2 regions of the Desulfonispora thiosulfatigenes DSM 11270 genome follow, and region 1 is predicted to be linked to the other one. Evidence: riboswitches for the same ligand, from Rfam matches in the RefSeq annotation. Region 1 holds a riboswitch; the other holds the start of a gene.
What was found. Region 1 has a riboswitch for glycine ahead of B8965_RS07845 (branched-chain amino acid ABC transporter substrate-binding protein). Riboswitches for the same ligand answer to the same signal wherever they lie in the genome.
Positions count from the first base shown of each region.

Region 2: it holds a riboswitch for glycine, as region 1 does, so the genes downstream of both, B8965_RS09740 (alanine/glycine:cation symporter family protein) here and B8965_RS07845 (branched-chain amino acid ABC transporter substrate-binding protein) in region 1, are expected to answer to the same signal.

Region 1 is NZ_FWWT01000019.1:23,336-39,526, forward strand. It holds gene B8965_RS07805 (sirohydrochlorin cobaltochelatase) at 41-838, shown strand; gene B8965_RS07810 (hypothetical protein) at 1,011-1,739, shown strand; gene B8965_RS07815 (S8 family peptidase) at 1,925-3,181, opposite strand; gene B8965_RS07820 (heavy metal translocating P-type ATPase) at 3,271-5,979, opposite strand; gene gdhA (NADP-specific glutamate dehydrogenase) at 6,173-7,510, opposite strand; gene B8965_RS12615 (hypothetical protein) at 7,767-7,937, shown strand; gene B8965_RS07830 (YeiH family protein) at 8,230-9,234, shown strand; gene B8965_RS07835 (hypothetical protein) at 9,442-9,840, shown strand; gene B8965_RS07840 (YeiH family protein) at 10,028-11,056, shown strand; glycine riboswitch at 11,296-11,451, shown strand; gene B8965_RS07845 (branched-chain amino acid ABC transporter substrate-binding protein) at 11,638-12,816, shown strand; gene B8965_RS07850 (branched-chain amino acid ABC transporter permease) at 12,891-13,820, shown strand; gene B8965_RS07855 (branched-chain amino acid ABC transporter permease) at 13,833-15,044, shown strand; gene B8965_RS07860 (ABC transporter ATP-binding protein) at 15,049-15,822, shown strand; gene B8965_RS07865 (ABC transporter ATP-binding protein) at 15,823-16,191, shown strand, end outside.
Region 2 is NZ_FWWT01000022.1:181,450-197,640, forward strand. It holds gene malQ (4-alpha-glucanotransferase) at 1-1,405, shown strand, start outside; gene B8965_RS09735 (glucose-6-phosphate isomerase) at 1,418-3,013, shown strand; glycine riboswitch at 3,258-3,348, shown strand; gene B8965_RS09740 (alanine/glycine:cation symporter family protein) at 3,535-4,929, shown strand; gene B8965_RS09745 (segregation and condensation protein A) at 5,015-5,734, shown strand; gene scpB (SMC-Scp complex subunit ScpB) at 5,759-6,286, shown strand; gene B8965_RS09755 (hypothetical protein) at 6,366-6,569, shown strand; gene B8965_RS09760 (DUF2953 domain-containing protein) at 6,578-7,006, shown strand; gene ytfJ (GerW family sporulation protein) at 7,003-7,449, shown strand; gene B8965_RS09770 (nucleoside recognition domain-containing protein) at 7,549-8,133, shown strand; gene B8965_RS09775 (spore maturation protein) at 8,138-8,671, shown strand; gene B8965_RS09780 (pseudouridine synthase) at 8,711-9,430, shown strand; gene B8965_RS09785 (L-lactate permease) at 9,675-11,336, shown strand; gene B8965_RS09790 (FAD-binding oxidoreductase) at 11,412-12,791, shown strand; gene B8965_RS09795 ((Fe-S)-binding protein) at 12,804-14,078, shown strand; gene B8965_RS09800 (BaiN/RdsA family NAD(P)/FAD-dependent oxidoreductase) at 14,148-15,404, shown strand; gene B8965_RS09805 (hypothetical protein) at 15,523-15,930, shown strand; gene B8965_RS09810 (HutP family protein) at 16,006-16,191, shown strand, end outside.

The DNA of each region.
Region 1 (16,191 bases):
AAAGAAAAGAAAAGAAAAGAAAAGAAAAAGGAGGTAAATAATGAATAAAGCTATAATATTAGTCAGCCATGGAAGTGTTAGGCCTGAAACAAGGGAACAATTAGAGGAACTAGCAAATAGGATAAAAGAAAAGTATTCAGATTACGATGTGAATTTATCTTTTTCAGGGAAAATAATAATAAAGCTCTTAAAAGAAAAATATAATATAATTATGAAGACACCCAAGGAAGAATTAACTAGATTAATCCAAGAAGGCTATACAGAAATTATCGTTCAATCTCTACATATTTTACCTGGTCTAGAGTTCCATGGATTATTAAAAGATATTAGTGAATTTAAAGGTGCAAATATTAAAGTGGGTTATCCATTATTATCAAGTAATACAGATTACTCAAAATCAGCAAAGGCAATACAAATGTTATTTCCGAATTTAGAAGAAAAGCAAGGAGTAGTCTTAATGGGTCATGGAACATATCACCCAAGCAACTCAGGTTATGCTTGTTTACAAAACCATTTTTATGATCAAGAAAAGAACTTTTTTATTGCAAACGTAAAAGGGTATCCAAAGTTGGAACATATTATAGGTAAGCTACATAAGCTAAATATAAACCAAATAGTCTTAATGCCTTATCTTTTAACTGTTGGTAATCATGTTTATGAAGATATGATAGGCAATGACAATTCTTTTATTAAAGTACTAGAAAAAGAAGGTATCAAGGTAATTCCATATCTAAAAGGATTAGTAGAAGATGTTAATCATCAAGATATATTTATCGAACATATTAATGATGCAATTTCTGGAATAACATTAAAAGATAAGTTTAAATTAGATGCATAAATACAAAGACATTCTTAAGATAGAATGTCTTTATTAAAAAATTGCCAATAAATCAAATTTTCAGAATTTACTAAAAGTTAATTATGTGGTAGAATAAATTCACAGATGAAGGAATTACAGAACGAAAGATTAACAGCCTAAAGAATAAATAAAGATAAAGGGAGATGATTTAATGACAAGGGAAGAATTTTTAATCAAAATGGATGAAAAGTTAGCAAATAGAGTTACCTTTTCTAGAGAAGAACTGAGTAAAATTGGATTAGCCTTTACATTACCTAACTTATCTAGCGAAATTATTGATTGCGAAAAATCACATAAGAGCTCCTTAATCTTTAAATTTGATGATAAAAATGGTGTTAAATTTTACAAATTATCTGTAGCAAATATCAATGATACTTACATCATACCATTTAATTTCAGTAAATTTCTTTTAAAAGAAGTAACAGCTGAAGAAGTTTTAATAAAGTTAGACATCTTAAAGAATAATGTGGCTTATCAGTTCTCTATAAGTGAATTTGGTAAATCTACCATCAAGCAATTAGAACATGTCAATAATTATAAAAATGTAAGAAGAGATTTACTGCATCCTAAATTCTTATATATTTATCGGGGCAGAACTGATAATGTAATGGGAGATTATACGTTAACTCATCCTAAGGTTATTTTAAAATGGTTAGCTCGTAGAGAAGATAAAGTGGCTGAAAATAAAGAAAGCGAATTTTTAGATAAAGAAAATCCATATGTTGATATAATTATCAATGAATCTGGAGAAGTTTTTAGATTTTATTGGAAAGATAATAATAAAGAGATAAAACAAAGACTATTAGCAATTTTAAAGAAAAGTAGAGTGTTTTATGGCACTACATTTATTAAAAACGAAGTTGAAGAGCAATGTATATAGAGTATTATATTTTAAGATGAGAGTCTTCTAGCTGAGCGCAGAAGGCTCTTTTTTTATGTAGATTAAAAACATAAGTTTGTAGATAAAATATAAAATTATAAAAAATATAAAATAAAAAGATAAACATCTAAACAAATAAAAATAATAAAACAAAAGGATTCCAAAGATTTGAAATCCTTTTGTGATTATTGGTTATTTTTTAAATTTCTTATAGCTGCCTGGGTATCAATTAAACCAGATCCTTGAAGATTTGCATCTAAATTATTTACACCCCTAGCAGAATTAATAAGAATAGTCTTAACTTGGTCGGGTGTTAAGGAACTATCAATTTGTAAAATTTGAGCAACAACACCGGAACATACACCTGAAGCCATGGAGGTACCGGAGAGAGTAGTATAATAATCATCTACCTTTGTGCCTTTAGATACCCCTTTAGATAAAAGAGAAGTGATTTTTACTCCAGGAGCTAAAATATCAGGCTTAGTTAAACCATCTATCGTAGGACCACGACTTGAAAAACTTGCTACATCATCATCTCTAGTTTTAACCGTTTGTTTAGTATCTAGAGCACCTACTGTTATTATAGAAGGATGAATTCCAGGTGAATCTATTGTTTTAGGATCAGGGCCACTATTACCTGCAGCAGCACAAACTACAATACCTGATTTCCAAGCCTTTTCTGCAGCTAAACATAGAGGATCCTTTTCATAAGTTTGAGAGGCAGCAGTACCTAGGGATAGATTAATAACTCTAATATTCAGTCTTTCTTTATATCTTATACACCATTCGAGTGCTCTAACAATAGTAGAAATATTACCTGAACCATCCTTATCTAGCACCTTTACACCGATAATATTTGCTTCAGGAGCGGGTGCAGTATAGCGAAAAGAAGAATGTTTTCCACTAGCAGCTACGTTTCCAGCTACATGCGTACCATGACCATTATCATCATAGGGATATTTTTTTCTCCTGACAAAATCTTTAAAGGCAATAATTCTATCCTCTAGATCAGGATGATTATAGATGCCTGTATCTAATACAGCTACTCCTACACCTTTACCAGTAATGTTTTTTCTCCACAATTTACTTGAATTAATAGATGGAGAGGCAATATCTAACAAGGCTCTTACTTTACCATCATGCCAGACATTTTTGACTAAAGGATTTTTCATTAATAATTCAAGATTTTTAGTATTAACAGTAGTAGTGAAAAAGTTAATTAAAGGTATTTCTGAATCAATAACACATTTTGCAGTTTTGGCAATTTCTCTAATAGCTAATTCTTTATTACGCTGACTTTCAAATTCTACGATAACTGGAATTTTGTTTTTATGAAATCCTAAGCGAAAAAAAGGCTGATCTATATTAGAAAAATTTGATTTTAAAGTAGGGCATAACTTGTGGGAATACGTTTCAAACCAGTCGTTATTACTAAATCTCATACTATCCCCCCTAAAGAAAACTATAGGATATAGTATGAAATTAAAATTAAATGGTCACAAATATTGTAGTAGAAAAAAAAGCTAGAACATTAATGTTCTAGCTGAAAAAGTACATTTTCATATCTTTTTAATAAGAGTGAATTAGTTACAACGGAGACTGATGAAAAGGCCATAGCTAAACCTGCCCATTCAGGAGGTAGAAGATGACCGGTTAGAGGAAACAGTAAACCAGCAGCGATTGGAATGCCTAATACATTATAAAATAGGGCCCAAAATAAGTTTTGCTTGATTTTTGTTAAAGTTTTTCTTCCTAAACGAATTGCTCTTTCAACATCTAGTAAATTGTTTTTTACTAAAATAATGTCGCCCGTTTCTTTAGCTACATCTGTACCTGAACCAATTGCAATTCCGATATCAGCTTGAGCCAGGGCAGGGGCATCATTAATTCCATCGCCAACCATAGCAACTTTGTATTTTTTTGCTTGATAGTCTTTAATTATATTTATTTTGTCTTCTGGTAGTATTTCCGCTATTATCTCATCGATCCCAACTTCTTGACCTACTACATTTGCTACCTTTTGATTATCACCTGTAATCATAAATGTTTTAATTCCTAATTCATGAAGTCGAGAAATTGCTTCCTTAGTAGTTTCTTTTAAGACATCAGCTAAAGCAATTATACCAATACATTTTTGATCTAAAGCTATAAACATAGTTGTTTTTCCTTCGGAGGCAAGTTTATTAAAATCATCTAAAGTATTTTGGTAATTAACCTTATATTTTGTCATTAATTTAATATTTCCGATAAGTAAGGTTTGTCTGTTATAAGTACATTTGATGCCATGACCACTTTCTTCAAAATAATCAGTAACATCTTCAATTATGATATTTTCACGATGAGCTTCTTTTACAATAGCTTGAGCTAAGGGATGAAGAGAAGGTTTTTCACCTGCTGCTGTAATTTTAAGTACTTCATCCCTAGAATACTTTTCAAAAGATACTATATCTGTAACTTCTGGAGTTCCTTTAGTTAAGGTGCCTGTTTTATCAAAGCCAATAGCATCTAATGTAGCTATTTCTTCTAAAACAGCAGCAGACTTAAATAAAATCCCACGGTTTAGCCCAATACCACTACCTACCATAATGGCCGTAGGTGTAGCAAGTCCTAAAGCACAAGGGCAAGCTATAACTAAGACAGCTATACTTGCAGTAAAGGCAAAAACAAAGTCAGAATCTACAATAAAATACCAAACTAAAAATGTGATAACAGAAATAGTTACAACTATAGGTACAAAATACTGGGATATTTTATCAGCAAGTCTCTGAATAGGAGGCTTTACTCCTTGAGCATCTTCGACCATTTTTATAATATTAGAGAGAACGGTATCTTTACCTGTTTTAGTTGTTTTAACTTTGATACTCCCAGATTTATTAATTGTTGCTCCAATTACTTCGGCACCAACTGATTTTTCGATAGGTATTGATTCTCCAGTAAGCATTGATTCGTCTATACTTGTTTGTCCTTCAATAATTTCCCCATCAACAGGAACTTTCTCACCAGGTTTAACTACTACAATATCACCTATTTGAAGACTAGAAGCACTAACTTCTTTTTCATCTCCATCTATAAAAATTCGCGCTTTATCAGCTTGTAATTCAAGAAGAGACTTTAAGGCTGTGGTAGCTTTACCCTTAGCTCTTGCCTCTAAAAATTTACCAAACCGGATAAAGGTGATCAGGATTGCTGAAGTATCAAAGAAGGTAGGCCCTTCAAAGAAAATATCAGGAAAAGTGGTTAATACACTGTATCCATAAGCAGCCGTAATTCCTAATGAAACAAGCACGTCCATATTCGCGGCTCCATTTTTTAAGGCATGATATGCACTTTTATAAAAGGTTAATCCTGCGGTAAATTGAACAATAGTAGCAATAAAGAACATAAAATAGATAACCCCGGGAGTCATTGGTAAAAACCACATAATCGGCATCAGGGGAAGAGATAAAACAGCACTAAAGATAAGCCAATTTCTTTCTTTGTTAGCTATTTGCAGATCATCTTTATCATCTTTATTTTTTAAAGGTTCATAACCAGCATCACGAACTTTTGCAAAAATTGTATCAATATTTATAGTTTCAGGATCAAATTCAACACTTACTGTTTCATTTGCAAAATTGACAGCAGTTTTTTGAACTCCCTTTGTCCCATTTAACTTTTTTTCAATAGCTAAAGCACAATTAGCACATGTCATTCCATTTACTTTAAACTGCGTTTTATTTTCCTTGGTCTTTACTCCATAGCCCAGGTCTTTGATTTTATTAATTATTTCTTCATCTTTCACTTTATCTGTATCTATTTCCACAGAAAGTTTTTCAGAGGCAAAATTAACATTTGCAGTTTTTATTCCATCCATAGTTTTAACCTTTTTTTCAATAGCCATAGCGCAATTAGCGCAAGTCATACCCGTTAGTTCAAATTGCTTTGTTACTGTTTTATTTTCTTTTTCACTAGGCGTAATGATTTCAGGTGGCTGAACCTTAGTATCGATCTGTGTTTTTTCTGTATTTGTAGGCTCATCTATGGACTCCACAGCCTTTGATTCTGTAGGATAGCCTGCTTTAGTAATAGCTTCTTTAATTGCTGTTAAATCAATTTGCTCAGGGTCATAGCTAAAACTAGCTGTTTCATCTTCAAGCGTAACTTCTACATCTTTAATACTCGGTAACTTTTCTAAAATAGTCGTAACTCTTTTTACGCAGTGTCCGCAAGTCATATCATAGACTTTGATTTTTTCGTTCATTAACTCAACTCCTCTCTATATTAGTAATTATTTCCGCATTTAAAACATAGTATACCCCCCTATCATATGTGTCAAGATATGCTAGGATTAAAATACTCAATCTTTTATTAGAATTTATAAAAATAGAAGCAAGTAACTTTAAAGTTACTTGCTTCTATTTATTATTTCAAATTATGTGATTTTAAAATTAAACTTAAACTATACCTTGGTCAAGCATTGCATCAGCAACTTTAACAAAACCAGCTATATTTGCACCTGCTGCATAGTTAATATAGTCGCCTTCTTTACCATAAGTCATGCATTGTTCATGGATATTTTTCATAATTGTTGAAAGTCTTTCATCAACCTCATCACGGCACCAACATAAACGCATACTATTTTGCGTCATTTCTAGACCACTAGTACTTACGCCACCGGCATTTACGGCTTTAGCTGGTCCATAAAGAATTTTAGCACTTAAAAAAACATCGAAAGCTCCAGGTGTACTAGGCATATTAGCGCCTTCAGCAACGCAGAAACAACCATTTTTAATAAGTTCTTTAGCATCATCGCCATTGATTTCATTTTGGGTAGCACAAGGAATAGCAATATCACATTTAATAGACCATGGACGCTTTCCTTCTAAATATTCACATCCATAATGATCTGCATATTCTTTAATACGACCACGTTTAACATTTTTAAGTTCTTTAATGAAATCTAATTTTTCTTCGGTGATACCTTCTGGATCATAAATAGTACCATTAGAATCAGATAAAGTAACAACCTTAGCTCCTAGGTGAATTGCTTTTTCAGTAGCAAATTGAGCAACATTACCTGAGCCAGAGATTAATATTGTTTTACCTTCAATACTTTTACCATGTGCTTCAAGCATTTCCTTAGCAAAATAAAGGGTACCATAGCCTGTAGATTCAGGTCTAATTAAACTACCACCCCAGTTACGTCCTTTTCCAGTTAATACTCCGGTAAATTCGTTTTGCAACTTTTTATATTGGCCAAACATATATCCTACTTCACGAGCACCTACTCCAATATCACCAGCTGGAACGTCAGTATTTGGACCGATATGTCTATATAATTCTGACATAAATGATTGGCAAAAACGCATTACTTCATTATCAGATTTGCCTTTAGGATCGAAGTCAGCACCGCCTTTACCACCACCCATAGGAAGGGTGGTTAAAGAGTTTTTAAAAACTTGTTCAAAAGCTAAAAATTTTAATACGCTTAAGCAAACTGAAGGGTGAAAACGAATACCACCTTTATAAGGCCCAATAGCACTATTCATTTGCACGCGATATCCACGATTTACATGGACTTCACCTTTATCATCTACCCAAGGAACTCTAAATATAATCACTCTTTCAGGTTCTGCTATTCTCTCTAAAATTTTAGCATCAGTATATTTAGGATTTTTGTCTAAAAAAGGAGCAAGAGTAGAGGCAACCTCATGAACTGCTTGATGAAATTCTTTTTCTTCAGGATCCCTTGCAATTATTTTTTCCATAAATGAATCTAAATTAAACGCCATTATAATATCCTCCTATTGTTTAATCCTTTTATAAGGTCAAAAAGGTTAAAATATTTTATATTACATCTAATGATTAAAAATTACTTCTATTAATTGTTACGGTTTTAATTTTAGCAAAAGGATATTTTAATACAATAGAGTTAGAGAAAGTATATTGTATACTAAGGTGTATGATTAAGTAAATTCATTGCTGTTAACATATTTTAATACATAATTTTTTTAAAAAGGCTAATAATACTATTAGGAGGTGTAATTAATGCGAAAGAAAAATAATACTACTAGTATGGCGGTTACAGGCGTAGGTACTTTAGTAACAGGTGCAGGAGCATTGTTGCGGGGAAGAGTAGGAGCTGGAGTAATGGGTTTTGGTTTAGCCCACGTTGTACTGGGTGTATTAGATAATTTTCGACCTAAAAGTCGTTGGTAATTTTGCATTAAGAACCCTTTTAACGCCGTCCTTAGGGACGGTTTTTTATTTTATAGTTAAATAAGTATAATTTATTTGTTATACATTTAACAAAACATTAAGTGAATTGTTATCAATATAATGAGAAATATATATATTTAATAAATAAAAGAAATAAGATAACAGTATTTTACAAAGTGTTCGTTACTTAATAGAATAGTATTAAAGATTCAGACAATTAGAGGGAAAGAGATTATAAACTAATTTTAAGGTGTTAAAGTTGATTTAAATGTTAAAGATGGGGGTTGATATTATGGATACTAAAAAAATAATACCGGGTTTATTATTTACAACTGCATTAGCTTGGGTTTCAATAAAAATCCAAAACTTAGAAGTATTACAAAATATGCACTTAAGCTCATTAATTGTAGCGATAGTGTTAGGTATGTTAATCAAGAATATATTGCCAGTTCCTGAAACTTTTTCTGCAGGGATTACTTTTTCAGTAAAGCGTGTTTTAAGATTAGCAATTATATTATTAGGTTTTAAATTAAGTTTTGCAGAGGTAACACAAATTGGTGGTAGAGGATTTATTTTAGTATTTTTTGTTACTATCATTACCATTTTATTTACTGTTTGGTTAGGTAAAAAAATGGGTTTAGATGATAAATTAGCTTTACTAATTGGAGCAGGATCTTCAATATGTGGAGCATCAGCAATTGCAGCCGTAGCCCCAGTCGTTGATGCTGATGAAAGAGATACTACTTTTGCAATTGCAACTGTAACCATTTTTGGAACCATAGCAATGTTTGCTTTCCCTTTTATGTATAAAGTATTTCATTTACCAAATCTGCTATACGCAGTTTGGGCAGGATCATCTATTCATGAAGTTGCTCAAGTGGTAGCTGCAGGGTTTGCTGCAGGAGATGAAGCAGGACAGTTTGCAACTTTAATAAAATTAACGAGAGTATTATTAATCATACCGATAGCAATCTTTTTAGGAGTTAAAGAAGCTAAGAAAAAACAAAATGGAAAAACAATTAGCATGAAGCAAATAACTATACCTTGGTTTGTATTTGGGTTTTTAGCAGTAGTAATAATTAATTCAATTAACATAGTACCTCAAAACTTAACAGGTCAATTTCTTGCTATCGATGCATTTTTATTAACAATTGCAATGGGTGGTATGGGGCTGTCAACAGATCTAGAAAAAATGAAAAAGGTAGGAATGAAACCTTTTTACCTAGGACTTACTACTTCAGTGTTTATCGCAGTTTTAGGATTTGCAGCATCTAAACTATTATTTACTGGATTTTAAAATGAAATAAATAAATTATTATTCACTGAAATGAAGTTTATGCCTCCTAGCTAAAAATTTTAATTAGTTAGGAGGTATCTTTATGAGCTTATAAGCATAAGATATTTTTATAATAATGATAATTAGGTTATAATAGATTCGATAGTTACATTATTAACAAGGATAAAATTTAAAAGATTGAAAATACTATCTATGGAGGTAAGGTAAATGAAACGAATATTTTGTATTTTACTTTGGTTTATAACTTTAGTTGTAATCGCATTTTCTCTATTTAATACTCTTTCTTTCCAATACTTCTGGGCGGTAATTATATTTTTAAGTATTTATTTTGGTTTAAATACATCTCAAGAAATTAAGATATCAGATGAAATGAGCCATCAAATAATTACATGGGTAAATAAATATAAACAGTATTCGTATTGTGAACGCCAATGGTTTTTAGAAAAAGTAGTTAATAGGTCTGTAGCCAGTAATAAATCACAAGAAGCTATTAAATTTTTAAATTATATCCTAAAAGCAGAACCTGATAATGATTTAGCTAAAAACTTAATGGTATCAATCTGGGGAATGGAAGTTTTAAATACTTATACTCAAAATAAAAGGTAATGACAAAATGTCATTGCCTTTTTTTGTCTATAAGCAAAAGGTAAGATATTTCACAAGGTGATTAGTAAATTTTATACCTAATACTTTTTAAAGATGATGTTTGAAATAAAAATAATAGATTTTACAGGTGAAGCTTAAATGTTTAGAATATTATTAATAGTTAGATAAATAATAAGGAGGAAATCAAATGAGCGTTAAAAGCAATATTTTACCTGGTCTTGTGTTAGCAGGTGTAATTGCCGGAGTATCTCAGTACCTGGAAGAATTGATTGTTATAGGAGGACAGCATCCGATAAGTGGAGTAATTCTTGCAATTTTGATAGGTATTCTTATTAAAAATACAGTCAAAGTTGGCGATTCATTTCAACCAGGAATTCGTTTTGCATTACAAAAAGTTTTAAAAGGTGCTATTATTTTGTTAGGATTAAGTTTAAGTTTTACAGCTGTTCTAAAAACAGGTGCTGATGCATTAATAATTATTTTAATCTGTGTAACTGCTGCTATTTCTTTAACCTTTTTTATTGGTAAGAAAATGGGATTACCAGATAAGTTAGCAGCCTTAATTGGTATTGGTTGTGCAATTTGTGGATCAACTGCTATCTGTGCAGCAGCTCCTGCAATTGAAGCTGAAGATGAAGATGTAACATTTTCGGTTGCAACGATTACTCTTTTTGGTGTAGTAGCAATCTTCCTTTATCCAATAATCGGTAAAATGTTATTATTAACAGACATGCAATTTGGTACTTGGTCAGGTATTGCTGTACATGAAACGGCTCAAGTTATTGCAGCTGGATTTGCTTATAGCGATGAAGCAGGTAAAATTGCGACTGTTGTAAAATTAACTCGTACAGTTTTATTAGCACCACTAGTATTAATATTTGGTATTATTTATGCAAGACAAAAGCAAGGTTCAACTACTCAAAAGGTAAATTATTTAAGAATATTCCCTTGGTTTGTTTTAGGTTTCATTGCATTAGCTATTTTCCGTACTTATGGTGATACAATTTGGATGGATAGCGCTCAATGGACTGCATTCTTAGCTCAAGGTAAAACTATTGCAAAATTCTTAATTGTAGTAGCTATGGCTGGTGTTGGACTATTAACAAACTTTGAAGACATGAAAAGAGTAGGTATTAAACCGTTTATAGTTGGCTTAATTGCTTCAGTAATAATGGCAGTATTTAGTATTATTTTGGTTTATGCTTTAGGTATATAGATATTAGAATAATATGATTAAAAAAGTGCTATTAATAGCACTTTTTTAATGTAAAAAAATAATACTTTTTGACAAATACAATGATTTTATGTAATATTTAAACATTGCTATATTTGTAATATTAAAACTTAATACTCGTGGGATGAAGGTTACAGGAGAAGAACTTAGTTCTGCCGAAGGGTTATGATTTTAAATAATCGAAGATCTCAGGCTTCCTAACATGGAAAAGTACTGTAACTGGACCAGCCTCTGGAGAGACCTATTAAATTAGGCGCCGAAGGAGCAAATCTATTTTGTAAACCTTTTATTTTCTTAGTTGAGTAAAGATAATCAATAAGAGAAGAAAAATGGTTATAATTAGATAAACTCTCAGGCAAAAGGACAGGGGATGTGAGAATAATAAGATATATAAGTTAATATTATATCTTATTTGTGATATATTTTTTTTGAAATATATCTTCGCACTCCTGAGAATTTATCCAAAGAGGCTAAGTAGATACTTAGTCTTTTTTTATTGGTAAAAAAGGTTGAGGCAGCTTAAATTTAAGTTTTAAAAAACTAAATAATTTGGAGGAATTTTAATGAAAAAGTATTTAGCACTAATTTTAATTATTTGTTTATTTGTACCACTAGGATTAACTGGTTGTGGGTCAAATGGTCAATCATCAGATCTTAAAAAAGTAAAAATAGCTTATGTAGGACCAATTACTGGACCAAATGCTGCAATTGGACTTGGAATGAGAAATTCAGCGGAACTAGCAGTTAAGCAAGCGAATGCAAAGAAAGATCTACCTTTTGAACTTGAATTAGTTGTTTTAGACGATCAAAGTGATCCAGCTGTTGCTGTAAATGCAGTTAATATGGCAGCAAGTGATCCAGAAATTTTAGCTACTGTAGCCCATTTTAATAGTGGATGTGCTCTTGCTACAAAGGATGTATTTAATAAATATGGTCTATCAGCTGTAATTTTATCTGCGATCAATGATAAAATTACTGAGGATGGTTATGCTGAAATTACGCGTGTTATAGCTGCTTCTAAATTACAAAATACTTTTGCAGGTGATGTAGCAGTAAAAGATTTTGGAGTAAAGAAAATTGCTGTAATTCATGACCAAACAGATTATGGTAAAACTAATGCAGAGCAATTTATTGCAAAGGCAAAAGAAAATGGTGCTGAAATGCTGTGTTTTGAAGGAATTGCAGTAGGACAACAAGATTTTTCATCATTACTTACAAAAATTAAATCCTTAAATCCAGAAATGATCTTTTTTGGAGGATTAGCTACAGAAGCAGCTTTAATTAAAAGACAAATGAATGAAAGTGATATTCCAGCTATCTTAATGAGTGACTCTGGTATTCACACGGATACTTTTATAGATATAGCGAAAGACTTAGGAGAAGGTACTTTATGTAGTGGATTAATTAGTCCTATTGAAGATTTACCAAAAGGCCAAGATTTTATCAAAGCTTATGAAGAAGCTAAATATAAAGATTATTATGAAGCATTTGGACCTTTTGCTTACGATGCTACTAATATCGTTATAAAGGCTTTACAAGATGCTGAGAAACTCGATAGAGAAAGTATAACGAAGGCTATCAAGTCAACTAAAGATTATGAGGGTGTTCTTGGGACAACTACATTTGATGAAAGTGGACAAACAAAATTAAATACAGTTATTACTTATGTAGTTAAGGACGGAAAATGGGTTCCTTTCAAAGACTCTGGTTTAACTATAACTGAAGGTCAATATAAAAAATAATTAAATATTAGTTTTATGAATTGTAGACTTGTTATTAAAGTCTACAATTCATTTTTTAGAAGGGAGCAAATTATATGGTTGATACGGCTGTAATTATTCAGCAGATATTAAATGCCTTAAGTTTAGGAGCAATGTATGTATTAGTAGCTGTGGGCTTTACATTGTTTTTTGGAGTTATAGATATTATCAACTTTTCTCATGGTGAAATTTTTATGTTGGGAGCATTTATTGCTTTAACAACGATAGGATTTTTTGCGGGAACTGGTTTTTTAACACAGCACTATATTTTAGTTTTTATTATTGTTTTATTAGTAACTGTTATTTTAAGTGGTCTAGTAGGTAGCGTAATAGAACGAACAATTATTAAACCGATGCGTGGAGCATCTGATTTAATGCTGCTATTATTAACCTTAGGTGTTTCTATTATTATTCGTGAAGGTGTAATGATTTTTTACCCTAATGGGGCTAATCCACAATCATTTCCTGACCTATTTCCGAATGAAAGCTTAACAATTTTTAATGTTGTTATTAAATATGAGCAGATATTTATCATTGCTTTATCTTTGTTTTTAGTGATTTTGTTGCATTTATTTGTAACAAAAACAAGATATGGACGATATATGTTAGCAACCTCACAAGATAAAGAGGCAGCTATGATGATGGGTATTAGTATTGATAGAATTATAATTTTAACCTTTTTTATTGGTTCGGCACTTGGAGCAATTGCAGGTCTTATGAACGGTATTTATTATAATATTATAAAATTTAATATGGGCTTCTTAATAGGCATAAAAGGATTTTCAGCAGCGGTAGTTGGTGGCCTTGGTAATATTTATGGAGCTATTGTAGGTGGATTTTTATTAGGATTTTTAGAAATGTTTGCGGCAGCCTTTATTCCTGGGGGCTCAAGGTATCAAGACGTAATTGGATTTGTAATTGTAATATTATTTCTTGTTTTTAAACCATCGGGTATTTTTGGTGAAAAGGTGTATGAAAAAGTATAAGGAGGTGTTTGTATGAATATAAAAATGAAACATATTATTAGCATTACGTTAATGGAGATAGTTGCTTATGTATTATTGCTAAGCATTATAGTAGTTGAAGATTATTTAATATCTGCATTTTTAGTTTTAGCGACAACGATAGGTTTTAGTATGTTTAAAAAGAAACAGGCTAATTCATATGAGAAGATAAAGAATTTATTCGAGGATAATAAAATTTTCTCATATATAGTTTTATTTATTTTAGTATGTACCTTTCCAATCTTACAAGCACATAATCCATATTGGATTCAAGTAGCGATAATGGTTTGTTTATATATTATGATGTCTTTAGGTCTAAATGTTATGGTGGGAAACACTGGACTTACTTGCTTAGGTTATGCTGCCTTTTATGCAATTGGAGCTTATACATATGGAATTTTAGCAAGTAGATTTGGCTTATCTTTTTGGCTTTGTATACCGATTTCAGCTTTATTTGTAATGGCTTTTGGATTTTTACTGGGTTTACCGGCTCTAAGAGTTAAAGGTCATTACCTTGCTTTGGTAACTATTGCTTTTGGGCTTGTAGTCTACCAATTAACTATCAATTTAGAAAATTTAACGGGTGGAGCTAATGGATTAATGAATATTCCTGCTCCAAGTATTGGCGGATACTCTTTTAATTCTCCTTTAAATTTAGGATTTATTAATTTGCCTTTTCATGCTAATTATTTTTATTTATCTTTAGTTTTTGTTGCAATTGCTATATTGGTAGTAAATCGCTTATCACATTCTTTAACAGGTTTAACCTTAAATGCAATACGTGAAGACCAATTAGCCGCACAGTGTTATGGTGTGGACTTAACTAAAAACAAATTGTGGGCTTTTGCTTTTGGCGCAATCTTTGGTGGAGTTGCCGGAACCATTTATGCAGGAATGGTAGGATTTATTGCTCCAGAGAACTTTACTTATCATCATTCTATTTTAATTTTAAGTATGATTTTATTAGGTGGAATTGATTCCATTCCCGGTGTCATCTTAGGAGCAATAATTTTAACTATTGTACCGGAAAAATTTAGAGCCTTTGCAGATTATCGTATGATGTTTTATGGATTAACTATTGTCTTAATTCTCTTATTTAAAAATGACGGTTTAATCCCTGCTCGCACACGCAAGTTTACTTCTAAATGGAAAAGCAGGCCACAGGGGCAGAAAAATCATCTTACTATATATAAAGTAGGGAAGTGAAAATGTGGAATTATTAAAGACAACAAATCTAACAATGCAATTTGGAGGACTCGTTGCTGTTAATAAAGTTAGCTTTAATTTAAATAGGGCTGAAAATATTGGAATTATTGGTCCTAATGGATCAGGTAAAACTACATTTTTTAATTTATTAACAGGAATTTACGAGCCAACTGGCGGTGATATTATATTTGAAGGTAAAAAAATTAATGGCTCTAGACCTGATTATAATTATAATTTAGGAATTGCTAGAACATTTCAAAATGGTCGTTTATTTTGGAAATTAAATGTATTAGAAAATGTAATGATGGGGCTACATACAAAGCAAAAAAGTTTTCTGTGGGATGCTGTTTTCCGGACTAAAAAAGAAAGGCAAGAAGAAAAAGAAGCTGTTGAGAGTGCACGAGAAATTTTAGGGTTTTTTAGTAAAAAATTATTAGAACAACAAGATAAATTAGCCAGTGACCTTTCATATGCTGATCGCAGAAGACTTGAAATATGTCGGGCTTTAGTTTCTAAGCCTAAATTACTTATTTTGGATGAACCATCAGCAGGCATGGATCCTAATGAAACCCTTGAATTAGTAGAAGATATAAAAAAGATTAGAAAAATAGAAGAAGATATATCAATTATTGTAATTGAACATGATATGGGACTAATTGAGGGTTTAGCTGATCGGGTAATCTGCTTTAGTTCTGGGGATAAAATTGCTGAAGGAAGTTTTAACGAAGTAAGTAAAGATAAAGAAGTTATTCGTGCTTACTTAGGGGAGGACGAATAAATGCTAGAACTAAAAAATATCACTACACACTATGGCTCAATTAGAATTTTAAGGGATGTTAATTTAAAAGTAAAAAAAGGTGAAATCACATGCCTTCTAGGAAGTAATGGAGCAGGAAAAAGTACGACGATTAAAACAATTATCGGCCTTGTGAAACCTAGTTCAGGTGAAATATATTTTGAAAATGAACGTATAGATAGTATTAATACACCAGAAATAGTTAAGAAAGGGATAGCTACTGTACCAGAAGGCAGGAGATTGTTTCCAAAGTTAACTGTTGAAGATAATTTATTAATAGGGGCTTGTACTTTAAAGGATCAAAAAAAGATCCAAGCTAATCTAGAAAAATCTTATAGTATCTTCCCTAGA
Region 2 (16,191 bases), on a different contig from region 1:
TCCTACTTCTTTTCCAGGAAGATATGGTATAGGTGATCTAGGTATACCGGCATATCAATTTATAGATTTTTTAGCCGAAAGCAAACAAAGGCTGTGGCAAATACTTCCTCTTAATCCTGTAGGATTTAATGGTTCTCCTTACCAAAGTTACTCGGCTTTTGCTAATAATCACTTATTAATAAGCGTAGATGAATTAGTTAGTGAAGGGCTACTAGACAAAGAAGATATATATACTTATGATTTTAATCCTTCTAAGATTGAGTGGAAAGTTATAAATGATTTTAAAGATGACTTGCTCCACAAGGCTTTCAGAAATTTTTCAACTAAATATAAAGATGAAAATTTTAATCTTTTTATAAATAAAAATGCTTATTGGTTAAATAATTATGCTCTATTTATGGCACTTAAAAATCATTTTAAGGGTTTACCTTGGAATCAGTGGGATGAAGATATTAAAAATAGAGATAATGATGCATTAATAAAGTATAAGAAGAGTTTAAAAACAGAAATTAATTATCACTTATTTCTGCAATATTATTTTTATAAGCAATGGAAAAAATTAAAGACATACGCTAACAATAAAAACATCGAAATAATCGGAGACATTCCAATCTTTATAGCCGAGGATAGCTGCGATGTATGGGTTTATCCTCACTACTTTAAATTGGATGACCATGGAATACCGCTTAAAGTAGCTGGAGTACCACCAGATTATTTTAGTGAAACAGGACAAAGATGGGGTAACCCTTTATATTGTTTTGAAGTAATGCAAAAAAATGATTATTTATGGTGGAGACAAAGAATCACAAATTTATTAGAATATGTTGACTATATTAGAATAGACCACTTTAGAGGTTTTGAGTCATATTATGAAATACCAGCAAACGAAGAAACGGCAATAAATGGTAAATGGGTCAAAGGACCTGGAGAACAGTTTTTTTCTACTTTAAAAATGTATTTAGGAGATTTACCATTGATAGCAGAAGATTTAGGAATTATAACTCCAGAGGTAATTAATTTAAAGGATAAATTTAATTTACCTGGTATGAAAGTTTTACAATTTATCGAAAAGGAATCTATTACTGAAAATAATAAATCACAAAACAATGTTTATTATACAGGTACTCATGACAATGATACCCTTTTAGGTTGGTATAAAAAGAAAAGTAAATTAAGCAAAGAAATCACTAAGGACATGTGTTTTAGTTTTATTGAATCTTTATATTTTAGTAAAGCTAAATGGGTTATTACTCCTTTACAAGACCTTTTAGTCTTAGACAGTAAAGATCGTATGAATGTTCCAGGAACCACTTTGGGAAACTGGAGCTGGCGTTACCTAGAAGATGATTTAAAGCTAGTGGACTCTAAGCAACTAGCATCATTAATACTGAAATATGACCGCTAGAAAGGTGATAAAATGGAGCAATCAGCATTATGGGATAGATACAAGAAGTATTTGTATCTTAACAATACTTTAGGAATATATATAGATATTAGTCGTATGAATTTTTCTGATAATTATTTTGAAGAAATTAAACCAAAAATTGAAACTGCTTTTAAAGATATGGAAAGTTTAGAAAAGGGTGCTATAGCAAATCCTGATGAAAAAAGAATGGTAGGACATTTTTGGTTAAGAAATCCTTCTTTAGCCCCAAAGCCAGAAATAAGAGAAGAAATTTCAGAGACTATTTTAAAAATTAAAGAGTTTAGCTCTAAAATACATAAAGGAGAGATATTATCCTCTACTGGTAAAATGTTCAAAAGGGTCTTATTAGTAGGAATAGGTGGTTCGGCTTTAGGACCTCAATTTGTTGCAAATGCATTACAAGATAATGATACTAAATTACAAATATCATTTTTGGATAATACAGATCCTGATGGATTTGATAGATTATTTGCCAAAATAAAAGATGAATTAGACCAAACCATTGTATTAGTGATTTCTAAAAGTGGTGGAACTAAAGAAACTAGTAATGGGATGGAAGAAACTAAAGAAATCTTTTCTAAGACCAATTTGACTTTTTCTAAGCATTTTGTTGCAATTACAGGTAAATATAGTAAGCTTCATAAACTAGCTTTACAAGAAGATTGGTTAGAAATCTTTCCATTATGGGATTTTGTAGGTGGAAGGACATCAGAAACATCTGCGGTAGGCTTATTACCTGCGGCCCTCCAAGGTATTGATATTGATGAATTACTTAGGGGTGCTAAAGAGTGCGATGAGCAAACAAGGCGAAATGATATCTGTCAAAACCCAGCAGCTATATTAGCATTGATGTGGTATTATTTTACTCAAGGAGTTGGGGGAAAGGAAATGGTAATTATCCCCTATAATGATAGATTACAATTGTTTAGTAAGTATTTACAACAATTAATTATGGAATCATTAGGTAAAGAAAAAGACCTAAATGATAATATAGTAAATCAAGGAATAGCCGTATATGGAAATAAGGGTTCTACTGATCAACATTCATATGTTCAGCAATTGTTAGATGGTCCTGATAATTACTTTATTACTTTTATGGAAGTATTAAAAAAACGAAGTAAAACGTCAATTATCTTGGAAGATAAGGTAACAAGTGGAGATTATTTACATGCATTTTTATTAGGCACACGTAATGCTTTGACCAAAAAACAAAAGCAATCTATAACCATTACTGTAGACGAGATAACCCCTTATTCTATTGGTGTATTAATTGCTTTATATGAAAGAGCAGTTGGACTATATGCTAGTTTAGTAAATATTAATGCCTATCATCAACCTAGTGTTGAAAGTGGTAAAAAAATTGCTACACTTACGATAAACTTACAAAAAGATTTACTGAGTTTTTTAGATAATAATAGAGGAAAAAAGTATACTCCGTTAGAAATAGCAACGGAGATAGGACAAAATACTGAAATTGAAACGATATTTAAAACATTACAACATTTAACTGCAAATATGAATTTTAACGTTGAAAAGGATAATCATGAAGATGTTTTTTCTACAAAATATTTTATAAAGGCTAACTAAATAATCTATTAAATAGAAAGTATTAAAAAAGGTCTTGTCAAAATGTATGCCAGTAGTGTACAATTGTTCTTGTCTTGGAGATAGTATGTGTTATATATTTCTAAGGTTAAAACTACTATTTATACATAATTAAATATTATATGGGATGAAGGATACAGGAGAAGAATTAATTTCTGCCGAAGGGACAAAATTCATAAGTGAATTGAAAATCTCAGGCTTCCTTACGAGGAAAAGTACTGTATTTGGACCAGCCTCTGGAGAGACCTATTATAGGCGCCGAAGGAGCAAATCTTTTTTAAAGATAAACTCTCAGGCAAAAGGACAGAGGAAGTGAAGATTTTTTATCTATAATTTTCTATTTATATAGAGATAATTTTTATTATAAGATTATCTTCACTTCTGTGTGAATTTATTTAATTTACCAAGAGGCTAAGTTGTTACTTAGCCTCTTTTTGTGTGTAAAAGGAAAGGAGGAAATATTAAATTTTTTCAGTAAGAATAATTTATTAGGAGGAATAAACATGAATTTTCAACAAATTTTTGTGAGTATAGATAATTTTATTTGGGGACCGCCCTTATTAATTCTTTTAGTTGGAACAGGTGTATATTTAAGTTTTCGCTTAAAGTTTTTACAGATATTTCGTTTGCCTTTAGCGCTTAAGTTTGCATTTAAAAAGGACAAGGATGACAATAATTGTGAAGGGGATGTATCTAGTTTTGCTGCTCTTTGTACAGCCCTTTCGGCAACTATCGGTACGGGGAATATAGTAGGTGTAGCTACTGCAATTAAACTAGGAGGACCAGGTGCCTTATTTTGGATGTGGATGGCTGCTTTCTTTGGTATGGCAACAAAGTATGCAGAAGGATTGTTAGCTGTAAAATATAGAGAAGTAGATGAAAATGGTCAAATGTCTGGTGGTCCTATGTATTACATTAAAAATGGTTTAGGACATAAACCATATAGTATGTTTTTAGCTAAATCATTTTCATTTTTCGGGATAGGTGTTGCACTTTTTGGTATAGGTACCTTTCCTCAAGTAAATGCAATTGTTGAATCAACAAATATTGTTTTTAATATTCCAATCATTATGACAGCAGCAATAATTACAACATTAGTTGCTTTAGTTACTTTAGGTGGAATAAAAAGTATTTCTAGAGTTGCTGAGTTTTGTGTTCCTTTTATGGCCATAGTCTATATCATTGGATGTCTTGCAGTGTTAATAGTTAACTATACAGCTGTACCTGCAGCATTTAGTTTTATTATTACAAGTGCCTTTACTCCAACAGCAGCAACAGGAGGATTTTTAGGGTCTACGATGATATTAGCAATGAGAATGGGGGTTGCACGAGGAGTTTTTTCTAATGAATCTGGTCTAGGTAGTGCTCCTATAGCTTCAGCAGCTGCTAAAACAAAAGATCCAGCTAAACAAGGTTTAATTGCTATGACTGGAACTTTCATTGACACAATAGTAGTTTGTACTATGACAGGATTAGTTTTAACTTTAACTGGTGCATGGAGTAGTGATTTAAGTGGTGCTGCAATGACTAATTATGCTTTTACTGAAGGTTTAAATATAATTGGTCAATATATTGTAACAATTGGTCTTATGTTTTTTGCTTTTACAACAATATTAGGTTGGAATTATTATGGGGAACGTTGTACAGAATTTTTATTTGGAATAAAAGGAATTTTACCTTATAAATTAATTTTTATAGTATTAGTTGCTTCAGGTGCTTTTTTAGAATTAGAATTAATTTGGACAATTGCAGATATAGTTAATGGGTTAATGGCTATACCTAACTTAATAGCTTTAATTAGTTTAAGTGGTGTAGTTGTATTTGAAACTAAAAAATACTTCAATGAATTAGAACAATCCAATATGTTAAAAAGTTCTAAGGTAGTAGAAGTTAACTGATTATTTAGAGGGAATGTATCCCTCTTTTTTTTATGCTATAATATATCTTTATACACTACTATAAATGAGTGAGGTCTGGAAAGTTATGAATAAAGGAAACCATATATTTCTAGAAAAGTTTGAAGGACCTTTAGCTTTATTATTACATTTAATAGAAAGAGAAAAAATTGATATTTATGATATACCCATTGCTGAAGTTACCAAGCAATATCTAAAATATATTTACGATGCCCAAAGTTTAAATATGGATATTGCAAGTGAGTTTTTAGTTATGGCGTCAAAGCTTTTGGCCATAAAAGCTAAAATGCTGTTACCAAAACCCGAAAAACCCATCATTGAAGAAGACTCAAAAGAAGAATTAGTAGCAAGACTACTTGAATATAAACGGTTTAAGGAATTAGCTGAAAAATTACATGAAAATGAAATGTTGATGAAAAAGGTATATTCCAGAGAATTTGATGAAAATGACTTATTGAAACATATAGAAATAAGTAATCCTGTAGAGAATATCGAAATAATTGATTTAACCAATGCTTTTAAAGCTATTTTAAAAAATATAAATGAACAAGAACCTATTTTTGAGATAAATCGTGAACAAGTAGTTTTGGAAGATTGTATGGACGAAATATTAGATCAATTAAATATCTCTAAAACAGGAATTACCTTTAATATTTTATTCACAACTAAGAAAAGCAAATTACAAATCGTAGTAACATTTTTAGCTTTATTAGAATTAATAAAATTAAAAAAAGTAAAAGTAGCCCAAAACAATCCATTTAGTACGATAATTGTTTTTAACTCTTAAAGGTAAGTGAAGTGGAGGATGTATATGTTGTTTTTCTCTGAAAAAATTATAGCAGCTATAGAATGTGTCCTATTTGCAAGTAATGAACCTCTTAAAATTGAACAAATATGTGAAATTGTAAAAATTAAGAAACATGAAGCAATTGCTATACTTGAAGATATGATAGCTCAATATAATCATGAATCTCATGGTTTTTATCTAAGTAAGATTGCAGGGGGATATCAATTTATAACAAAGCCAGAATATTTTAATTATGTTGAAAAGTTATATAAACCAAAATTAAGCACATTATCTACGCAGGCCCTAGAAACATTATCTATCATTGCCTATAAACAACCAGTAACAAAGAGTGAAATAGAGATAATTAGGGGCGTAAAGGTTGATAAGACAATCAATACTTTAATGGAAAAAAAATTAATTAAAGAAGATGGACGAAAAGATGTAATTGGAAAACCGATATTATATAGTACTACAAAGGATTTTTTAAGGTATTTTGGCCTAGAAACTATCAATCAATTACCACCACTTCAAGATAAATCATGTAATGATTAAAAGGTCGCAGCTATGCGACTTTTTTTTGTAGGAATACTTATATCTGTTTTTGACAAAATTAGGTATAAGGGGTGGAGCCATGCTTATAGTAATATTCTGTCTATTATTTGTTATGATGTTTATACCAATTAAGGTATATATAAAATTAGATAATCTAGATTCAAAATTAATATTATCGGTAACTACTAAAATCTTGTTTTTTTCATTAAATCAAAAATTCTCATCTCCAATTACTAAATTAATTGCGATTGCTGCAAGAAAAAGGTTAGAAAAAAAGAAATAGAAGAAGCGATGGATGCAAAACGTATTCCCTTTAAAAACTGGAAATTAATTATTGATAGGATTAACAAATACTTACCTATAATATCAAGAATAACTAAAAACTCTCTAAAATTAACCGCAAAAATTTCAAAACCTATGAAATGCGAAAAATTAATTTTACATACACAAGTTGGATTTATAGACCCTTTTTATACAAGTATGATTGTAGGTTTTTTATGGAGCACAAAAGGTATATTTGTAAGTGAATTAACAAAGTATATTACATATAAACCCAAGGTTTCTAGCATAAAGGTTCAACCTTTTTTTAATATAGAAAAACTAAGTTTAAATTATGAAGGTATATTTGTATTTCCTTTAGGTCATATTATTATTGTTACATATCAACTAGTACGCTTTTATTTGGTTAATAAAACATTAATAAAGGAGGTCTCAAAATGAGTGAAAAGCATCCTATTGAAGCACTTATGACAACAGCAATGGAAAGTATTAGAGAAATGGTTGATGTAAATACAGTAGTGGGTGAAGCAGTAGAGGCAAAGGATGGAACTGTAATTATACCAGTTTCCAAGGTTGCTTGTGGATTTGGAGCTGGTGGTGGTGAATTTTCTAATGCCACAGGAGAAGAAGGTTCAAAAGATGCCAAGGATTTACCTTTTGGTGGGGGATCTGGTGGTGGAGTATCTGTACGACCAGTTGGATTTTTAGTAGTATCACCTGGAGATATAAGATTTTTGTCAGTTGATGGAAATGCAGTTGCAGAAAGATTAATAGATAAAGTTCCAATGGTAATAGATAAGATACAAAGTGCTTTTGCACAAAGTACTGAAAATAAAGATAAAAAGGCAAGTCCTACCGTTGATGGTGAATTTGCTGGAAGTTAAGGCAGGTTATAACCTGTCTTTTTTTATGTCCAAAGTTAGAAGTTCTAGTTTTCTAAAATTAATCATAGTATATAAAAAAGTTCTTTTTAGGTGATTAATTTGATAAATATAATTTGGTTAGGACTTATTGTAATTGGAACATTAGTAGCATGTTTTAACGGACAACCAGAAATTATAACTGATTCAGCTTTAAAGGCTGCAAATCTGGGAGTTAAATACTCTTTTGATTTAATTGGTTTAATGACCTTCTGGCTAGGAATTATGAAATTAGGTGAAAAATCTGGATTAATAGATAATTTAGCTAAGATTTTAAGACCTATTACAAAAATATTATTTCCGAGTATACCTAAAGATCATCCTGCTATGGGTTCAATTTTATTAAACATTAGTGCAAATATCTTAGGATTAGGAAATGCTGCCACTCCCTTTGGTTTAAAGGCAATGCAAGAGTTACAAAGTCTTAATAATAACTCTGATAGAGCTAGTGATGCTATGATTACATTTTTAGCAGTTAACACTTCCTGCATTGTAATTATACCAGCTACAATTATAGGTGTTAGATTAGCTGCAGGATCGGCAAATCCAACTGAAATTGTAGGAACAACAATCATTGCAACCTCCGTTGGAATGACTGTGTCATTAACTATGGACAAAATTCTACGATATTTTACGAGAAAGGATTGAAAATATGGTAGAAATATTTATTAATGAAGTCTCAAAATGGATGATTCCAATTATAATCACATTTATCCCTGTTTATGCATATGTAAAAGGCATTAAGGTGTATGAGGTGTTTATAGAAGGAGCAGAAGATGGATTTAAAATTGCAATTAAGTTAATACCTTATTTAGTTGCAATGTTAGTTGCCGTTGGGATATTTAGAAACTCAGGAGCTATGGAAATGTTTGTAGAAATATTGAAACCTGTTACAAGTATTTTCAATATTCCTGGTGAAATACTGCCACTTGCTTTAATGAGGCCTTTTTCGGGTGGTGCATCTTTAGGAATTGCTACAGAATTAATTAACACATATGGTGCTGATTCAATAATTGGACGGATAGCTTCAACAATGCAAGGTAGCTCAGACACGACATTTTTTGTGTTAGCTGTTTATTTTGGTTCTGTAGGAATAAAAAAATATCGCCATGCTCCTTGGGTAGGGTTAACAGCTGATTTGACAACATTCCTAGTATCGGTTTATATTGTAAATAAAGTTTTTTAATTTAGTAAAGAAAAAACTCTATAAACGAGGGGGAGACAATTGGAAAGGTTACAAAAAGTTTTAGCTGATAGAGGAATAGCATCTAGAAGAAAGTGTGAAGAATATATTAAAGGCGGGTTAGTAAAGGTAAATGGAGAAGTAATTACAAAACTAGGAACAAAGGTTGATCCAGATAAAGATATAATATTATTTAATAATAATACTATCAGTAAAACTAACAATAAAATATATATTATGCTAAATAAACCAGAAGGGTATGTTACCACAGTAAAAGATGAACAAAACAGACCCACTGTTTTGGATCTTACGAAGGATATTAAAGATCGCATTTTTCCTATAGGACGTCTAGATTATGAAACAGAAGGTTTGTTACTTTTAACTAATGATGGCAAACTAGCCTATAAATTAACTCATCCTAAGCATAAGGTATATAAAGTATACGAAGTCTTAGTTAAAGGTATACCTCAAAATTCTGACTTAGACAAATTAAGAACTGGAATAATACTACAAGATGGTATTACGGCTCCTGCAATGATAAAAACTATTAAAACTAATGATAATAAAGCTTTACTAGAAATTAAAATTAGAGAAGGAAAAAATAGGCAGGTTAGAAGAATGTTTTCAGCAATAAATCATCCAGTTTTACACTTAAAAAGAATAAAGCAAGGAAATTTATTGCTAGGGAATTTGCAAAAAGGAAAGTATAGACATTTGAAAGAACAAGAAATCAATGATTTAAAAAGTATAGATCAATATTAAAAAACTACTAATAGTATTTTTAGTAGTTTTTTTATGTCGAAAAAACAAATATATAGACAAAATTTCAAATATGTAATAAAGTGTGATTTATATCATAAAAAATAATCAGAATATTTTCACTATTAATAAGTTATTTTTATGGTATGAATAAATGATAATGATAAATACTAAAGGGAGGTGCAGAAAGTAGTTTATTAATACATATAAATTATAGGTTCAAAATATTATTATTTGGAGGGATAACATGTTTGCTTTTATGGCCTTTTTACCTATTTTGGTTACCATTATATTAATGGTAGGTTTTAACTGGGCAGCAAAAAAAGCATTACCTTTAGCTTGGCTTTTAGCTGCTATAATTGCTTTAACAATGTGGAAAATGAATCTTATAAGTGTACTAGGTTATTCAATTTTTGGTCTTTTTAAAGCACTAGACGTCTTGATTATTATTTTTGGTGCAATTTTAATATTAAATACTTTAAAACAATCAGGAGCAATGGCAACGATTAATAATGGATTTAATGGAATCACTAAAGACCGCCGTATTCAGGCTGTTATTATTGGTTGGATGTTTGGTGCATTCATTGAAGGAGCTGCTGGTTTTGGTACACCTGCAGCATTAGCAGGTCCATTATTAGTAGGACTTGGATTTCCTCCTTTAGCAGCTGCTATGGTAGCTTTAATATTTAATAGTACCCCTGTAACTTTTGGTGCAGTTGGAACACCAGTATATGGCTCTATGGGTACTATTGGAGCAACTTTAGAAGGTATGGGAGCGAGTCCAGAAACATTTAAAATGGTTTTATCTATGTGGTCTGCAATTCCTCATGGTATTGTTGGTACCTTTATTCCACTTTTAGGTTTATGTTTGTTAACGAAGTTTTTTGGTAAAGAACGTTCTATTAAACCTGCTTTAGAAGCAGCACCTTTTGCAATCTTTGCAGGACTAGCTTTTGTAATTCCATATATAATAACGGCTGCTTTATTAGGACCAGAATTTCCTTCTTTAGTAGGTGCAATAATTGGACTACCTATAGTTTTATTTGCAGCTCAAAGTGGTTTTTTAGTTCCTAAAAAAACTTGGGACTTCCCAGACAAATCAGAGTGGGAAGAGGATTGGAAGTCGGTTATTGACACAGGTGATATTGGTGAATCAAAAATGTCATTGTTCAAAGCTTGGATTCCATATGTGTTAATTGCTTTAATACTAGTAATTACACGAATACCAGCATTAGGACTAAAAGCATTATTAAATAGTGATGCTTTAGCTATCCAAATACCAAATATTTTAGGTATACAAGATCTAACATATGTTTTAAAATGGGCTTACCTGCCTGGAACTATTCCGTTTATTTTAGTGGCATTAATTACTCATTTTGTTCATGGTATGAATAAAGAACAAGTTAAAAATGCATGGATTAATACATTTAAGCAAATAACAGGTGCAGCAATTGCTTTATTTGCTGGCGTTGCGTTAGTACAATTAATGTTAAATTCAGGAGTCAATGAAGGAAGTTTACCAAGTATGATGACTGCAATGGCTGAAGCAGCTGCTTCTATTGCTGGACAGGCATTTCCATTTTTCTCTCCATTTATTGGAGTACTCGGCGCATTTATGTCTGGTTCTAATACAGTTTCTAATATTTTGTTTTCATCATTCCAATTTGAGACTGCAACTATTTTAGGTATGCCTCAAGTGTTATTAGTAGCTTTACAAAATATTGGTGGAGCAGTAGGTAATATGATTTGTGTAAATAATATAGTAGCTGTATGTGCTACAGTAGGTACAATTGGAGCAGAGGGTAAATTAATTAGACGAAATGCTATACCTTGCTTTATTTATGGGATAGCAGTGGCAACTTTTGTTGCGATCTTAATTTATTCAGGCTATAATCCAATGCCATTATAGAGCTATAAATATAGAGGAGTCTTTCTCCTCTATATTTATATTAAAAATAGATTTTAAAAGCCTAGGGGGTTTAGTATGATTACTAAAGAAATTTTAAATAAATTAGTAAAAATTTTGGGTAAAAACAGTGTATTAACTTCGGATGTAGATTTAGTTTCTTATTCTTATGATGCAACTGCTGATATGCCAATTCAAAAACCCGATGTTGTTGTTATTCCTGATAGTAAAGAACAAATAATAGAAATAGTAAAGTTAGCTGATCAGAATAATATACCTATCTATACAAGGGGATCAGGGACAAATCTTTGTGGTGATACAATTCCAGTAAAAGGTGGTATTGTTTTATCAACTTTAAAGCTTAATAAAATAGTAAAAATTGATGCAGAGAATTTAACTGCTACAGTAGAGCCAGGGTTAGTTATACAAAGGTTAAATGAAGCCATCGAACCATATGGTTTAATCTATCCGCCAGATCCTGGGACTGTTAATACAGCTACAATGGGCGGATCAGTAAGTGAGTGTTCCGGTGGTCTTAGAGGACTTAAATATGGAGTAACTAAGGACTATATAATGGGCTTAGAAATAGTAATGCCTAATGGGGATTTAATAAAAACGGGTGGACAGACAGTTAAAAATGTTACGGGATATGATTTAACTAAACTATTTACAGGAGCTGAAGGAACATTAGGAATTATCACTAAAATAATAGTTAAACTAATACCAGCACCTGAATTTAGAAGAGGAATGTTAGCTGTATTTGATGATATTGATAAAGCCGGAGATACTATTGCAGATATTATAAAAAATAAAGTTATTCCTGCTACAATGGAAATAATGGATAATGTAACTATTAGAACGGTAGAAAATTACTCAAAAGTAGGTTTACCTGTTGATGCTGAGGCAGTTTTACTTTTAGAAGTAGATGGTATTAAAGAGGTAGTTTTAAAAGAGGCTGAAATTGTAGAGACAATTTGTAAGAAAAATGGAGCTATTGATTTTACTATAGCAAAAACTGATGAAGAACGTGAAAAAGTTTGGGCGGCAAGACGTGCTGCTTTACCAGCTCTAGCTCAAGTAAAGCCAACAACTGTTTTAGAAGATGCAACAGTTCCAAGAAGTGAAATTCCTAAAATGTTAAAAGCACTAAAAGAAATAGCTAAGAAATATGATTTGCAAATTGGTACTTTTGGACATGCAGGAGATGGTAATTTGCATCCAACAATTTTAACTGACGCATCTGATAAAGAAGAAATGAAAAGAGTTCATCTGGCTGTAGATGAAATTTTCAAAGTTGCTATTAGTTTAGGTGGAACCTTAAGTGGTGAACATGGAATTGGTCTTGCAAAGGCTAAATATATGGAATGGGAGTATGGTAAAGAGGGTGTAGAAGTAATGCGCAAAATAAAAAAGGCATTAGACCCTAACGGCATTCTTAACCCAGGAAAATTTGTATAGGGGGAAATAAAAATGGCATTGTATACTTCCCTAGAAGCTGTAAAAGATGAAATTGCTAAATGCATGAAATGTGGTAATTGTCAAGCAGTTTGTCCTATATACCTAGAAGAACGTATAGAAGGCACAGTGGCACGGGGAAAAATAAAACTAGTAGAGACACTTTTAGATAATAAATTAGAGGTAAATGAAGAGTATGCTAAAAAGTTAGATTTATGTTTAACTTGTAAAGCATGTTCGGTTAATTGTCCTTGTGGCGTTCAAGTTGATAAAATTATTTTAGGTGCGAGAGCAGAAATTGCTCGTAGAAAAGGCATTTCACCTATTAAAAAACTTATTTTTAAAGGCTTAGAAAATCAAAAATTATTAAATGTTGGTGCAAAAGCGGGAGGCTTCTTTCAAGGCATAGTTTTTAAAAAACATAAGACTTTAAGTGGAGCTCATCCAAGATTCCCATTTGGTTTAGATCTTAGAAGGATAATTCCAAACCTTGCAACTACACCACTTAGAGACAAACTACCTGAAGTAAATAAAGTAAAAAATCCTGTAAAAAAAGTTGCATTTTTTACAGGTTGTACTATGAATTATGCTTATATAGATGTTGGCGAAGCTTTAGTAAATGTTTTGTTAAAAAACAACATTGAAGTAATTATTCCTAAAAATCAACATTGTTGTGGTACTCCTATTTTAACCAGTGGAGATGCAGAAACTGCAACAAAAATGGCTAAATCACACATTGATATTTTTAGTGCTCTAGATGTTGATAAAATAATTACAGGATGTGGATCATGTGGAATGACTTTTAACAAAAATTATCTGGACTTATTAGAAGCAGAGCCAGAATATTACGAAAAGGCTAAGAAGATAGCCGCTAAAGTTATAGATATCTCAGACTTTTTAATGACAGAAATTGATATAGATAAATCAAAACTAGGAAAAGTAGATATGAAGGTAACATATCATGATCCATGTCATTTAAATAGAGGAATGGGAGTTAAAAATCCACCACGTGAAATAATTAAATCAATACCTGGAATAGATTTTATCGAAATGAAAAATGCTGATCGCTGTTGCGGTGGCGCAGGATCCTTTACTTTATCTCATTATGAATTATCGATGAATATTCATAAACATAAAGTAGATTCTATTAAAGATACTAAAGCAGAAGCAGTAATAACGGCATGTCCTGCATGTATGATGCAGATTACTGATGGTATGAACCGCTTTGAACTAGAATTACCGATATATCATATCATTCAACTTCTTGATATGTCATATAAAGCAAAATAAGGGCTCGTAAAGAGCCCTTATTTTTTATAAAATAGTGAATTATAAAATATATTTGTGAAAGGAGTTACTATGTCAGAAAAAGTAGATGTTATTGTAATAGGAGCAGGGGCTGGTGGAATGATGGCTGCTGGCAGAGCAGCGGAGCGTGGTGCTAAGGTAATTCTCATTGAAAAAAATAGTATATTAGGAAAAAAGTTATTAATAACCGGAAAAGGACGTTGTAATGTAACCAATGATACAGATATAGAAGATATAATAAGTAATTTCCCAGGAAATGGAAGGTTTTTATATAGTCCACTTTATACTTTTACAAATTTAGATGTAATGAATTTTTTTACTAATTTAGGTGTAAAACTGAAAACAGAAAGAGGTGGAAGAGTTTTTCCTGTGTCTGATAAAGCAAAAGATATAGTTAAAGCTTTAGAAAAATATTTACAGCTAGGAAAAGTAAAGGTAATTAAAAATAGCAAGGTAGAAGAAATTATTAGTGAAAATGGTGGAGCTAAAATTGTTCACTTAGAAGGTGGAGAAAAAATTAAAGCACCTCAAGTTATTATCGCGACAGGTGGACTATCATATCCTGGAACAGGTTCGACTGGAGATGGCTATTTATGGAGTGAAAAGCTAGGTCACAAAATCGTTACTCCAAAACCTTCTTTGATACCTCTTATAACTAAAGAAAGTTGGATAGAAGATTTACAGGGCTTAAGTTTAAAAAATATTACGATCTCTTTAAATGATAGAAACGGTAAAAAAATTGCCCAAGACTTTGGAGAAATGATCTTTACACATTATGGTGTCTCTGGGCCTGTAGTATTATCTATAAGTCGTAAGGCTGTTTTATACTGGGAAAAAAACTCAAAACCGTTAAATATGTCTATCGACTTAAAACCTGCTTTAAGTATAGAAAAATTAGATTTGAGATTACAAAGGGATTTTGAGAAATATTGTAATAAGGATTTCAGAAATGGACTTAATGATTTATTACCACAAAGATTAATTCCAATAGTTATAATGCTTGCTAAGATAGACCCCTATAAAAAAATAAACTTAATTACAAAAGAAGAAAGACAAAATTTAAATTATGTAATTAAAAATTTGAAGTTAACTGCGACAGGTACTAGACCTATCAGTGAGGCTATTGTTACTAAAGGTGGCGTTAATGTCAAAGAAATAAATCCACATACCATGGAATCTAAAAAAATTAATGGATTATTCTTTTGTGGAGAAATAATAGATATTGATGGATATACTGGAGGATATAATTTGCAAGCAGCCTTTTCGACAGGATATTTAGCAGGAGAAAATATTTCTATTTATGAATAATTCTAAGAAATAATCACAGTATATAAATAGAAATTCATATAAAAAAGAGGTCTTTATGCAAAAAAATACTTCTAAAAATTCACAAAAGGGAGAGAAAATATTTATCATATTTTGCCTCTTGTTAGTTATATCCACATTTATTGCTCAGTTTATAATGATAGATTCAGCTTATAACCAAAAAGCTAGCAAAACTTTACGCTTAGAAGGATCGAAAGTAATAAGTAATCAAAATATTAAATCCGTAGGATTTATAGATTCTCGGAAAAATACGCTCGAAATTATGATTATCACCCCTTATATCCCGAGTTTACCAAAGGTAAATTTATTTCAAAATGGTGAACTAGTAAACGATTTTACTTACCCAAATGTAAAATTAAAGGTAAAACCAGGAGATAAAATTACTATTGATAATACATCCTACGATTTAAATATTAAATTTGAACTATTAGCTTCTGCTGATTTAAAGTTAAAAAATAACACTATAAATGTGCAAAAAGGTATGCAAAAAACAATTAGAGTTTACTAAAAAACTTGAAAAAAATAGCATTATAGAATATAATTACTATGCTTAATAGAGTTTTACATAGCAAGGAGTGAAAAAATGATCTATGGCAGTAAAAGAATAGCAGCTGTAGCTATAAAAATGGCTTTAACTGAAACACGTGAAGAAGAGCAAAATGAAAAGAAACTTTTTAGTGAACAAGGAATAAAAACTGTTGCCGTAGATTGTGGTGGAGAGTATTTAGCAACAGTAAAAAAAATTGTTGAAAGATCTGTTGTTGCAGCC